2 regions of the Gordonia sp. CPCC 206044 genome follow, and region 1 is predicted to be linked to the other one. Evidence: riboswitches for the same ligand, from Rfam matches in the RefSeq annotation. Region 1 holds a riboswitch; the other holds the start of a gene.
The links. Region 1 has a riboswitch for thiamine pyrophosphate ahead of thiC (phosphomethylpyrimidine synthase ThiC). Riboswitches for the same ligand answer to the same signal wherever they lie in the genome.
Positions count from the first base shown of each region.

Region 2: another riboswitch for thiamine pyrophosphate. It lies ahead of thiO (glycine oxidase ThiO); the one in region 1 lies ahead of thiC (phosphomethylpyrimidine synthase ThiC).

Region 1 covers NZ_JBCLVL010000001.1:320,751-326,456, reverse strand. The annotation lists gene AAFP35_RS01445 (exodeoxyribonuclease III) at 1-60, shown strand, start outside; gene AAFP35_RS01440 (siderophore-interacting protein) at 57-818, opposite strand; gene AAFP35_RS01435 (GNAT family N-acetyltransferase) at 902-1,249, opposite strand; TPP riboswitch at 1,500-1,614, shown strand; gene thiC (phosphomethylpyrimidine synthase ThiC) at 1,606-3,258, shown strand; gene thiD (bifunctional hydroxymethylpyrimidine kinase/phosphomethylpyrimidine kinase) at 3,255-4,118, shown strand; gene AAFP35_RS01420 (DUF222 domain-containing protein) at 4,658-5,706, opposite strand, start outside.
Region 2 covers NZ_JBCLVL010000023.1:4,451-10,156, forward strand. The annotation lists gene AAFP35_RS24845 (hypothetical protein) at 1-932, opposite strand, end outside; gene AAFP35_RS24850 (NUDIX hydrolase) at 1,344-1,835, shown strand; gene AAFP35_RS24855 (hypothetical protein) at 1,863-2,231, opposite strand; gene thiE (thiamine phosphate synthase) at 2,881-3,570, opposite strand; TPP riboswitch at 3,590-3,704, shown strand; gene thiO (glycine oxidase ThiO) at 3,698-4,795, shown strand; gene thiS (sulfur carrier protein ThiS) at 4,792-4,989, shown strand; gene AAFP35_RS24875 (thiazole synthase) at 4,982-5,706, shown strand, end outside.

The sequences.
Region 1 (5,706 bases):
CGCGAAGCACGAAAACCCAAGGGCGCCAGCGATCACGCGCCTGTCGTCGTCGAGTTCTAGGACGGGCCGATGTTCGGCTGCCAGTATGCCTGGGCTTTGACACCCTTCTTGCCGAGCCCGTAATCGTTGCGGAACGCGTCAGCGACGGCCCGTGTGCTCTTCGTGTCCAGGGCAACCCAACCGAAGTGCCCGGCCGCGGCGAAGGCACCCGCCTTGACCGCATCGACCATGGCTGCGCCGTCTCGCTCACGACGGACCCAGTTGATGACATCCTGATCTCGCAGCCGCAGGGGGAGCGTCTTGTCCGAGTCGTGCACGTACTCGAACCAGATCGTCACGGGCGCCGACGGATTCGATGATGCCGAGATCGCGTCGAGCAGCGAGTTGATCGCGGGCAGGGCAGCTGGATCGCCTGCGATGAGCCAGCCCATCGGCGCGGGATCGGGGATGGCGAACTTGGAACCGAGGAAGGACGCACCGATCGTGTCACCCGGGCGGGCCTGCTGCGCCCATCGGGTGGCGGCCCCCTCGTGGATCGCGAATTCCACACTGAAGGAATCGGTTCCACGGTCCGGGTCGACCAGCGTGTAGCCGCGCTGGTGCAGCTTGCCGTCGGCGTTCTCGAACCAGATTCGTATCCACATGGTCGGATGCAGCGGGCGATCGGTGAGCAGGCCCCCACCGGTGAAACCGAGCCTGATGTACTCGTCGGTGACGCGCTCGTTGCTGGTCACGGTGAGCTCGTAGTCGTCGGCCCCGAAGAGCTTCATGATGACGCCCTGCACGCCGCGCGACCGACTCTTCGTGGATTCCGCCATCGAGCGACCCCTCCCGTCACACACGCGTCCCTGCCGCGCAGTTGTCAGGCTAGCCTACGCTAACCAGACCTCGCGTCGACAGTTCAGGCGGGGGCGACCGGGACCAGTCCGGGATGCGCATCGAGGTAGGTCTTGGTGAACGAACACACCGGCCGCAGGCGAGCACCCTGCTGCCGCACGTACTCGATCGCACCGCGCATCAACCGGGTGCCGAGACCATGTCCCGTGTACTCGTCGTAGAGCACGGTGTGCAGGATGGTCACCGTCTTCTGCCCGTCCTCGACCTCGGTGGTGTAGCCGAGCACGCCGACCAGGTCGCCTGCCACCCACAGTTCGAAACGGTCGCGGACGGGGTTGTGGACGACCTGCGCGATCTGCTGCAGGATGGCCTGCGCGGACTGCGGTGGCCGTTGGCGATGTTTCCGGTGCACGATCCCCTCCAGGCTGCAGCGTCGGACGCCCGGTGCCAGGACTCCCCTTCCGAGCAACGAGCGCGGGATCGTGTGTGATCCCGGTCACACACTACCCTACGCTGCCGTAACTGCGTGGCAGCACGACAGACCTGTGGAAAACGATCCGGCCACGAAAAGGCGGCGACGAAAACACACCGGTGCGTCGGTGGTCACGCGCGCGGATTCCGCGTAGTGTCGCGGATGGTCCGGCAGCCCCGGGCCGAACGACAATTCCACACGCGGGGGCTCCCACGATCACCGGGGGCTGAGATGGCGACAGGCGGTCGTCGACCGCCTGAACCTGTCCGGGTAATGCCGGCGTAGGGAGCCACATCATGGGAACAGCTGTATCTGCATCTGCCGTCACCACGGGTCCGATCCAAGGCAGCGACAAGCACTACCTCGACGTCGACCACCTCCGGGTGCCCCAGCGGCGCATCTCGTTGACCAACGGTGACCACCTGGACGTCTACGACACGTCCGGGCCTTACACCGACTCCTCGGCGACGATCGACGTGGAGCGAGGACTGGCGCCGACACGCGATTCCTGGCGTCGACCCGACCCGATCGGGCCCGCCGCCACCCAGTTGGCCTGGGCGCGAGCCGGGATCGTCACCGACGAGATGCGCTTCATCGCCGCCCGCGAGGGCGTCGACGTCGAGTTGGTCCGAGACGAAGTCGCCACCGGCCGCGCGGTGATCCCGGCCAATCACCGTCACCCCGAATCCGAACCGATGATCATCGGTAAGGCCTTCGCGGTGAAGGTCAATGCCAACATCGGCAATTCGGCGGTCACGAGCTCGATCGCCGAGGAGGTCGAGAAGATGGTGTGGGCCACCCGGTGGGGCGCCGACACCATCATGGACCTGTCCACGGGCAAGGACATCCACACGACCCGCGAGTGGATTCTGCGCAATTCCCCGGTTCCGGTCGGCACCGTACCCATCTATCAGGCGCTGGAGAAGGTCAACGGCGATCCCACGGCCCTGACGTGGGAGATCTACCGCGACACCGTGATCGAGCAGGCAGAGCAGGGCGTCGACTACATGACCGTGCACGCAGGAGTGCTGTTGCGCTATGTCCCGCTGACGGCGCGCCGGGTCACCGGCATCGTCTCTCGAGGCGGTTCCATCATGGCCGCCTGGTGTCTGGCACATCATCAGGAGTCGTTCCTGTACACACACTTCGACGAATTGTGCGAGATCTTCGCCCGCTACGACATCACCTTCTCCCTCGGCGACGGCCTGCGTCCCGGGTCGATCGCCGACGCGAACGACGAGGCACAGTTCGCCGAGCTGCGCACCCTCGGCGAACTGACCAGGATCGCGAAATCCCATGGCGTTCAGGTGATGATCGAAGGTCCCGGCCACGTCCCGATGCACAAGATCGCAGAGAACGTGCGACTCGAGGAGGAACTCTGCGAGGAGGCACCCTTCTACACCTTGGGACCGCTGGCGACCGACATCGCACCCGCCTATGACCACATCACCTCGGCGATCGGTGCCGCGATGATCGCGCAGGCCGGTACCGCGATGCTCTGCTACGTCACGCCGAAGGAGCATCTGGGACTGCCGAACCGCGACGACGTGAAGGTCGGCGTGATCACGTACAAGATCGCCGCCCATTCCGCCGACCTGGCCAAGGCCCATCCGCGCGCCCAGGAGCGAGACGACGCACTCTCCAAGGCGCGCTTCGAGTTCCGATGGACCGACCAGTTCAATCTGGCACTCGACCCGGATACCGCGCGCGAGTACCACGACGAGACGATGCCCGCCGAGCCCGCCAAGACCGCACACTTCTGCTCGATGTGCGGCCCCAAGTTCTGCTCCATGCGGATCTCCGCGGACGTCCGGACCTATGCCGAGGAGAACGGCCTGGTGACCGCCGAGGACATCGATCGCAAGCTCGCCGAGGAGATGGCCGCGAAGTCCGCCGAGTTCGTCGAACACGGCAACCGCGTCTATCTGCCCTTGGACGCGACCACATGACCGATCACCTCGGATTACCCACCGCCGCACCGGGTGTCGCCCCGACCAGGGTCATGACCATCGCGGGATCGGATTCCGGTGGCGGCGCGGGTATCCAAGCCGATCTACGAACCTTTGCGCTGCTGGGTCTGCACGGACTGGTGGCGGTGACCGCGGTGACCGTGCAGAACTCGGTGGGCGTCCAGGGTTTTCAGGAGATCGACCCCGAGACCGTGGCCGCCCAGATGCGCAGCGTCGTCACCGACATCGGGACCGGGGCCGCCAAGACCGGCATGCTGGCATCGGCGCCGATCATCGACGCGGTGGCAGCGACGTGTGCCGAACTCGGCATCGGTCGAGACACCGCGACGCCACTGGTCGTCGACCCGGTGTGTGCATCCATGCACGGTGACCAGTTGCTCGCCGACAGCGCCCTCGACACGTTGCGGTCGGCGCTGATCCCCCGCGCCACCGTGGTGACGCCGAATCTCGACGAGGTCCGCCTGATCACCGGGATCGACGTGGTTGACGCGGCCACCCAACGGCAGGCGGCGCATGCCCTGCTCGATCTCGGGGCCCAGTGGGCACTCGTCAAGGGCGGGCATCTGCGGTCCAACGACGAGAGTCCCGATCTGCTGTTCGACGGCACGGACTTCCACGAGTTCTCGCACGCCCGGATCGACACCCCACACGACCACGGCGCCGGCGACACCCTCGCTGCCGCCACCGCGTGCGCGCTGGCCCACGGACGGTCGGTCCCGGATGCGATCGGCTTCGCCAAGCGATGGGTCACGCGTGGACTACAGGCGGCCTATCCGCTCGGCGCCGGGCACGGCCCGGTCAATCCGCTGTGGCGGGTGGGCGGCGGATCGCCTGACTGACGGACCAGAGTGACCAACCCCACACTCAGCGATCTCTAAGCCGACGATTCCTACTGTCGGCAGCGCGAATCGGACTGTCGTCGATGCAGGTGAACACCCTGACGATCGATCGTCGTCGCCGCGATGTCACGAACGGCATAGGTGACACCGACATGCACAGAGATCGACCAGAGGGGGACACATGCGTGCCGAGTTCGACCACCACCTGCGGGTAGCCCACTTGCGAGCGTCACGAAAGAGGCCACCGCCGGGTGCCCGCCGGTTCACTGCTCGGCGGGCACCCGAACGGGGTTTCCCATTTCACACTGTGGAGTTGTCAAGGGTCGTGCACAACCCGGGTTGTCCCGGGTCGCTGGTTTAGGCTTGGTGAAAGTCCTGGTGGGTCAGTCTGTTTCGATGGCCATGAATATGGCGATGTCGGGAGGGTGATCTCGATACGCTCGCTCGGCTTGCGCCTCGCGGGCTACTCGATCGGCGGTGGGTGGGTGTCAAGGGCGCGGATTGGATGCCGAACGCATCCCTGATGGCGGTGACCGGTGTCAGGCGGCGAGGGTCATGGTGCGCCGGTTATACGCCGGTAGCGGGGTGCGTGTGGGATCGACCTCGACCGGTGGAATCAACCACGGGTGTCGGTCAGCGCCCATGATGATCTCCCACCCGGACGCGTGGATTTGCGCGTGGCAGGCCGTGCACAACAGGCAGCCGTTGTCGATGACGGTGGCGCCTCCGTGTGACCAGTAGATGATGTGATGGCACTGCGTATATCCGGCGGCGGCTCCGCATTTCACACAGCATTGGTCACGCACGATGAGTGCTTTGCGTTGTTGGGAGGTGAACAGGCGTGGCCCGTTGCTCACGCCGAGGGGTGCGCCGTGTTCGTCGAGGTCGAATATGGTGACGGTCGAATCACACGCCACCAGATGGGCGGTTGTTTGGGAGACCGGTCCCAACCATTCCAGGGTTGCCCGATCGGGGTGGTCGGCGGGCACGGTCAGATTCACCTGTGTTTTCGGGGCGACCACCATGTCGGCGTCACCTGTTCTGGTGGCTTTGGCCGCGGCATCCAGGATCATCTCCAACGCATCGGCGCGACGTTGCCCGGCCGACCGGGCGTCCTCGGACCCGTCGGGTTCTGGCCGCTTGCGGGACAGGGATTCGACCGCGGACACGAACTTCTCCCCGGTGACGATGTCAAGGTTGGCGAACACCTCCAACCGGCCATCGGCGGCCACGGTCGTGGAGACCTCGTTGATCGAGCGGTCTTCGGCCGCCGGCACCCCACCCTCATCCTCGGCGATCTGATTGCCTCGCGCGCGTGCCGCCGCCAGTACTTCGCGTGGGGTGGCGCCGGAGAATGCTTGGGCGATCAACGCCAGTTCGTGTTCGATCACCGACCCAGCCGATAGTGGTTCGGGTGCCCGTTGGTCGATATGGGCCATCCCGCGGACCAACGCGTCGACGTGTTCGCCGGAGAACACCCCGTCCGCAGAATACGCGGCCACCCGTTCCAACCGGCCGAGAGCCGTCCCGATGCGTAGCCACCGGTCGGCGACAGCCGGAGCAGCCCCCATCTCGATCAACAGGCTCC
Region 2 (5,706 bases), on a different contig from region 1:
GGATCGGCGCCGTTGGTGCGGGCATCGGAGGTGGCGGCCACCGACAACAGACCGGAGGCCAGCAGCCACACCGTGCCGCCGACGACGGCCACCAGCGCCGCCAGGACACCGATGTTGAATCGGCGGCGCGTGCGTCGAGCGAGGTATCGCGTGGCCAGCGCCAATCCGATGATCAGCACGACCAGTGCCGTGTAGACACCCCAGGGCGGCACCGTGAGGGTGCGTTGGGGATCGGCGATGGCCGACGACCGGCGCTCGTAGAGGCGTTGCGCCGCCGGCAGGATGGTGTCCTGCATCAGCGCCGACGCCTGGCCCAGATACGCGGAGGCGACCGGGTTGCCGAGTCGATTGTTGGTGCGCGCCGTCTCCACCTGGCCGCTGTACACCGGAATGCTGGTCGCCAACGTGCGTAGGTCCTTGGCGACCTCGCGGGCCTCCGCCTGGGTCTCTTCGGATTCCTCGGAGTTGCCGGCGGCGATGATCAACGACGCGGACGCGGTGGCCAACGCGTCGGAGTACCGGGTGCGCAGATCGGACGACTCGAGTCCGCCGGAGATGAACGCTGAGTTCGCGGTCGCGTCGGCGATGGACAGCGAACTATAGAGGACCTGCGATGCCTCGGCGAGTGGCTCGGTGCGGTCGATCATCGCCCGCAGGGACTCGGTACGCCGTTCCAGCGTCGTCGACGCGTACAGACCGGTCGCCAGGCAGGCCGCCATCAGGGCGATGAGGATCAGAACCAGCTTGCCGGGGCTCGTGGTGGCATAGTGCCGCAGCGTCGACAGCGGAGACTGCGCGCGTTGACGCGCCGTGGTCATCAGGTCACGCCGGTCGGCGAGCACCTGCCGGATGGGCGGTGCCGAGGGACTGGAACGGAAGGTCCGGCCCGCGCGGTTGAGCGCGGTGCGCATGGGCGATACGTCGCCGGTCACCTCAGGATCCTTCCGAGTTCTCCATGGTGCCGACGTCACTTCCCTTGGTGGTCCTGCCATTCGTGGTGCAGCGTGGTGCCGGCTGTCACCGGCATCGATTTCACGTCCTCCACCTAGTCTGTCGCCGAGCGCGACTCGCCCGTTTCACCCGTCGCGGGATCACGCCGTCGGCGATCGCATCCCCGCGTTCGGCGGCTGCCGTGCCGGGTGGATCACCTACGGTCAACCCTAGTCCTCGGGGCCTCGAGGAGCGCGACTTGTGAAGGCCGTGTCCCCAGGTCGTCGTGAGGCTCTCGAAGGTGTGGAGAGCACAGCTATGAGTCGTCGTGGCCTGGCCACAGTGGCGTGACTCACCTACCGTGGAGGACGTTCGGGGCATTTTCGGGGTGGGAATGAGCTGCAGGAGGCAGTGTGCGCGGAGACGGTGACGGCTGGGTGATCGATCCGGATGGTTCGCGCTACTGGGGGCGCAACGGTGCAGCCGGTCTCCTGCTGCGGGCGCCGCTGCCCGACGACGACACCACCGCGATCCTGCTGCAGCACCGTGCGATCTGGTCGCATCAGGGTGGCACCTGGGGCCTGCCGGGCGGTGCACGCGATTCGCATGAGAGTGCCATCGACACCGCACTGCGGGAGGCCGACGAGGAGGCCGGGATCGGTGGCGAGGCAGTGCGGGTCATCGCCGCGCTGGTGACGCATCAGGCACCGAGCGGTTGGACCTACACGACCGTGATCGCCGAGGTCGACCAGCCGATCCGCACCATCGCCAACGGCGAATCCGCCGAATTGCGATGGGTACCCGAGTCCGAGGTGGCGACCCTGCCGTTGCATCCGGCATTCGAACGCGCCTGGCCGGGGTTGCGGGAACGGATCACGACGCTCGACCTGCAGACGGATCGCTGACGACCGGGCTCGTCGCTCGGGAGACCGTCAGCAGCTCAACAGCCGGTTGGCTCCCGCGATCAAGGCGTTGATGCCTGCCTCGTCTCCCGTCTGCCCATCGCCACACGCCCAACGTTGACGGCCGTCGCGCTCGCAGAGCAGGAACGTGGTGATCGTCCCGTCGACCTCGCGCTGATGAAGGCTGACGATCTGCACCGGTGCGCCGAGGTCGTGGAGCATCGATGTCATCGCACCGATCGGGCCGGCAGCCTGCGCCTGCAACGACATGACGCGGCCGGCGAACGCGATGGTCGCGTGACAGACGACCATGTCCTGGCGGCCGGGCGCGACGCTCCAGGAACCCAGACGGATGGAGCCGGCGGGCGCGTAGGTGTCGGTGAAGCCCTGCCAGGTCATGCCTGCGGCTTCGGCGCGCATGCCCTTCGGCAGGGCACACCCGAAACGGGTGGCGAAGGGATCACGGGGGCGGCCCGACGACGTCGTGTCACCGGGGCGTGGATTCGGAGAATGGTGAAGGCGGTGCATCTCGAGTCTTCTTCGGTCGAAAGGATTGCGACCGACGAGACGAGAACGCGACGACCCCGCAGCGGGGGGTCGGTCAGATCAGACCCCGCTGCGGCGGGTTACGAGCGCGCTCTGCATGCACAACATGATGGCGACCAGGATAGACCCGCCTCCAGCGCGTCGGCAAACGGATTTCCGTGCCGACCCGGCCGACAGTGTTCGGCCGACTCTCCGGCCGATCGAATCGGTGTTACCCCGCCAGTCGAGTTACGTCGAGTTCAGCGAGCCGTCGTATCGAGATCAGCTGTGGTGCACCAGGTCTCGATACGCCTCGCCTAGCGGCTCGGCTACTCGACCGGCAGGGGGTCGTCGGCGGCTCGGCTACTCGACCGGCGGGGGGTCGTCGGCGGTTCGGCTACTCGACCGGCGGGGGACCGTCGGCGGTTCGGCTACTCGACCGGCGGGGGACCGTCGGCGGTTCGGCTACTCGACCGGCAGGGGGCGTCGGCGGTTCGGCTACGCGACCGGCGCGGCGGGGCCCTTACCCGGCGGCGGACGCCAGAGGCTCGCGCAATGCGTTCGCCGCGGCGGCGGGATCGTCGGCGGCGGTGACCGCGCGCACCACGACCACGCGCTGCGCGCCGGCGGACTGCACCTGCGGCAGCCGCTCGGCGTCGATGCCGCCGATCGCGAACCACGGCTTGCCCGGGGCGGCCGCCGCGGCCGCTCGCACCAGGTCGAGTCCGGGAGCGGTGCGGCCGGGTTTGGTCGGGGTCGGCCAGCATGGCCCGGTGCAGAAATAGTCGACGTCGTCGTCTGCGACCGCGGCCCGCATCTGCGACTCGTCGTGCGTGGACATCCCGACAATGACGTCCGGGCCGGCGATCCGTCGTGCCAGGTGTGCAGGCAGATCACCCTGCCCGACGTGCAGTACGTCCGCGTCGGCGAGCACCGCGATGTCGGCGCGGTCGTTCACCGACAGCAGGGCACCGTGGCGTGCGGTGAGCTCGCGCAGCCGGCCGAGTATCTCGAGTTCCTCACGCGCCTCCAGCACTCCGAAGGTCGCTTCGCCCGGTGAACCCTTGTCTCGTAGCTGCACGATGTCGACGCCACCGGCGAGCGCCGCGTCCACGAACTCGACGAGATCGCCGCGTTCACGGCGAGCATCCGTGCACAGGTACAGCCGTGCTGATGACAGACGGGCGATTCGCGGGGCACGCAACTCGGTCACGACGGCAACGGTAGGCTAGGCGGCACGACACGGGAGCCCGGGGTACGCCGGGCTGAGAGTGCGGGTGGAGCCCCCGCTGACCGTTTGACCTGATCCGGGTAATGCCGGCGAAGGAAGGATGTCATCGATGGGTGATCCGATCAAACAGCAGACGAGTCGACCGACGCTGGCCGTCGTCGGCGGCGGTGTCATCGGCCTGACCTGCGCCTTGGCCGCGGCGGATGCCGGCCGACGGGTGCAGGTGTTCGACGCCGGTGCGCGGGATCGTGCCGCCTGGGTGGCCGCTGGGATGCTCGGATCACTCGGAGAGGGACATCCCGGCGAAGACGAACTGCTGCGGCGCACCGTCGAGTCCGTGCGTCGGTGGCCCGCACTCGTCGAACGGCTCGCCGACCCGTCGATCATGGCCGCCCACGATTCGCTTTTCGTCGCGGCGTCGTCGGCAGACGCCGAGCACCTGAGGAACCTTGCCGACTTCGTGTGGTCGCAACAGCCACGCGTCGCCGACGATCTGCGGCCGGTGAACGCGGGTGACATCAGACGCCTGGAACCGGTCCTCGGGTCCCGCCTGCACAGCGGATACCTCGTCCGCGGAGAGGGCGCCGTGGACAACCGGCGGCTACTGGATCGTCTGCGCGAGGCGTTGCTGGCGGCGGGCGGTTCGGTCGTCGATCGCCGGGTCGGCGACCTCAGCGAGGTCGACGCCGACGACGTCGTGGTGGCCGCGGGCCTCGGCACGCGTGCGTTGCTGCCCGACATCGGGTTGCACGCCGCGAAGGGAGAGATCCTGCGACTGCGACGTACCCGGTGGTCGGTGCCGCCGCCGACCCACGTGGTCCGGGCACGGATGCGCGCCCGCTCGGTCTACCTGGTGCCACGTGACGACGGAATCGTCGTCGGTGCAACACAATACGAGCCTTTCGAGGAGTCGAGTGCGGCTCCGGAGGTGGGTGGCGTGGCGGATCTGCTCGCCGATGCCGTCGACCTGATGCCCGGTCTGCGAACGTACGAACTCGTCGAGGCCGGTGCGGGTATGCGTCCGTGCTCGGCCGATGGGCTGCCGATCATCGATCGCGTCGACGAGCGTGTCGTCGTGGCGACCGGACACGGGCGCAACGGAATCCTGTTGGCGCCCTACACCGCCGAACGGGTCATGGAACTGCTGGACGAACAACGACCGACCGCGTCTGCGAGTGCGTCGGCCGGAGGGGAGAACCGATGCTGACCGTCCTCGTCAACGGTGAGACGACCACCGTGCGACCGCAGTCGTCGGTGGGTGATCTCGTGGCGCAGATGGGCCTGCCGGACCGTGGTATCGCGGTGGCCGTCGACGGTGAGGTGGTGCCCAGGGGTGGCTGGGATCGTCTGTTGCGCAGTGATGCCCAGATCGAGATCGTCACGGCGGTGCAGGGTGGCTAGCCCCGTCGAATCAGACCTGGACGCTCCGCTGCGGATCGCGGACCGGGAGTTGACTTCCCGGTTGATCATGGGTACCGGCGGCGCGAGCAATCTGGCCGTTCTCGAACGTGCGCTGAGGGCGTCGGGGACCGAGTTGACCACGGTCGCACTGCGTCGGGTCAGCCCGGAGTCCAGGACCGGCCTCGTCGAGCTCCTGCGCCGCCTCGACATCGCGATCCTGCCCAACACGGCCGGTTGCCACACGACCGCCGAGGCGGTCCTCACCGCGCAGCTGGCGCGCGAGGCCGTCGAAACGCACTGGGTGAAACTGGAAGTCGTGGCCGACGAGCGCACCCTACTGCCCGACCCGATCGAATTGGTCGAGGCGGCAAGAGCATTGGTCGACGACGGGTTCGCGGTCCTGGCCTACACGAACGACGACCCGGTGCTGGCAGCGCGTCTGCAGGACCTCGGTGTCGCAGCGGTGATGCCGCTCGGGTCGCCGATCGGCACCGGCCTGGGAATCGCGAATCCGCACAACATCGAGATGATCGTCGCCGATGCGCACGTGCCGGTGGTGCTCGACGCCGGCATCGGGACTGCCAGCGACGCCGCGCTCGCCATGGAACTCGGCTGCGACGCAGTCCTTCTCGCATCTGCTGTTACACGGGCCGACGATCCGGAACGGATGGCGGCGGCGATGCGCCACGCGGTGACGGCCGGGCGGTACGCTGCCGG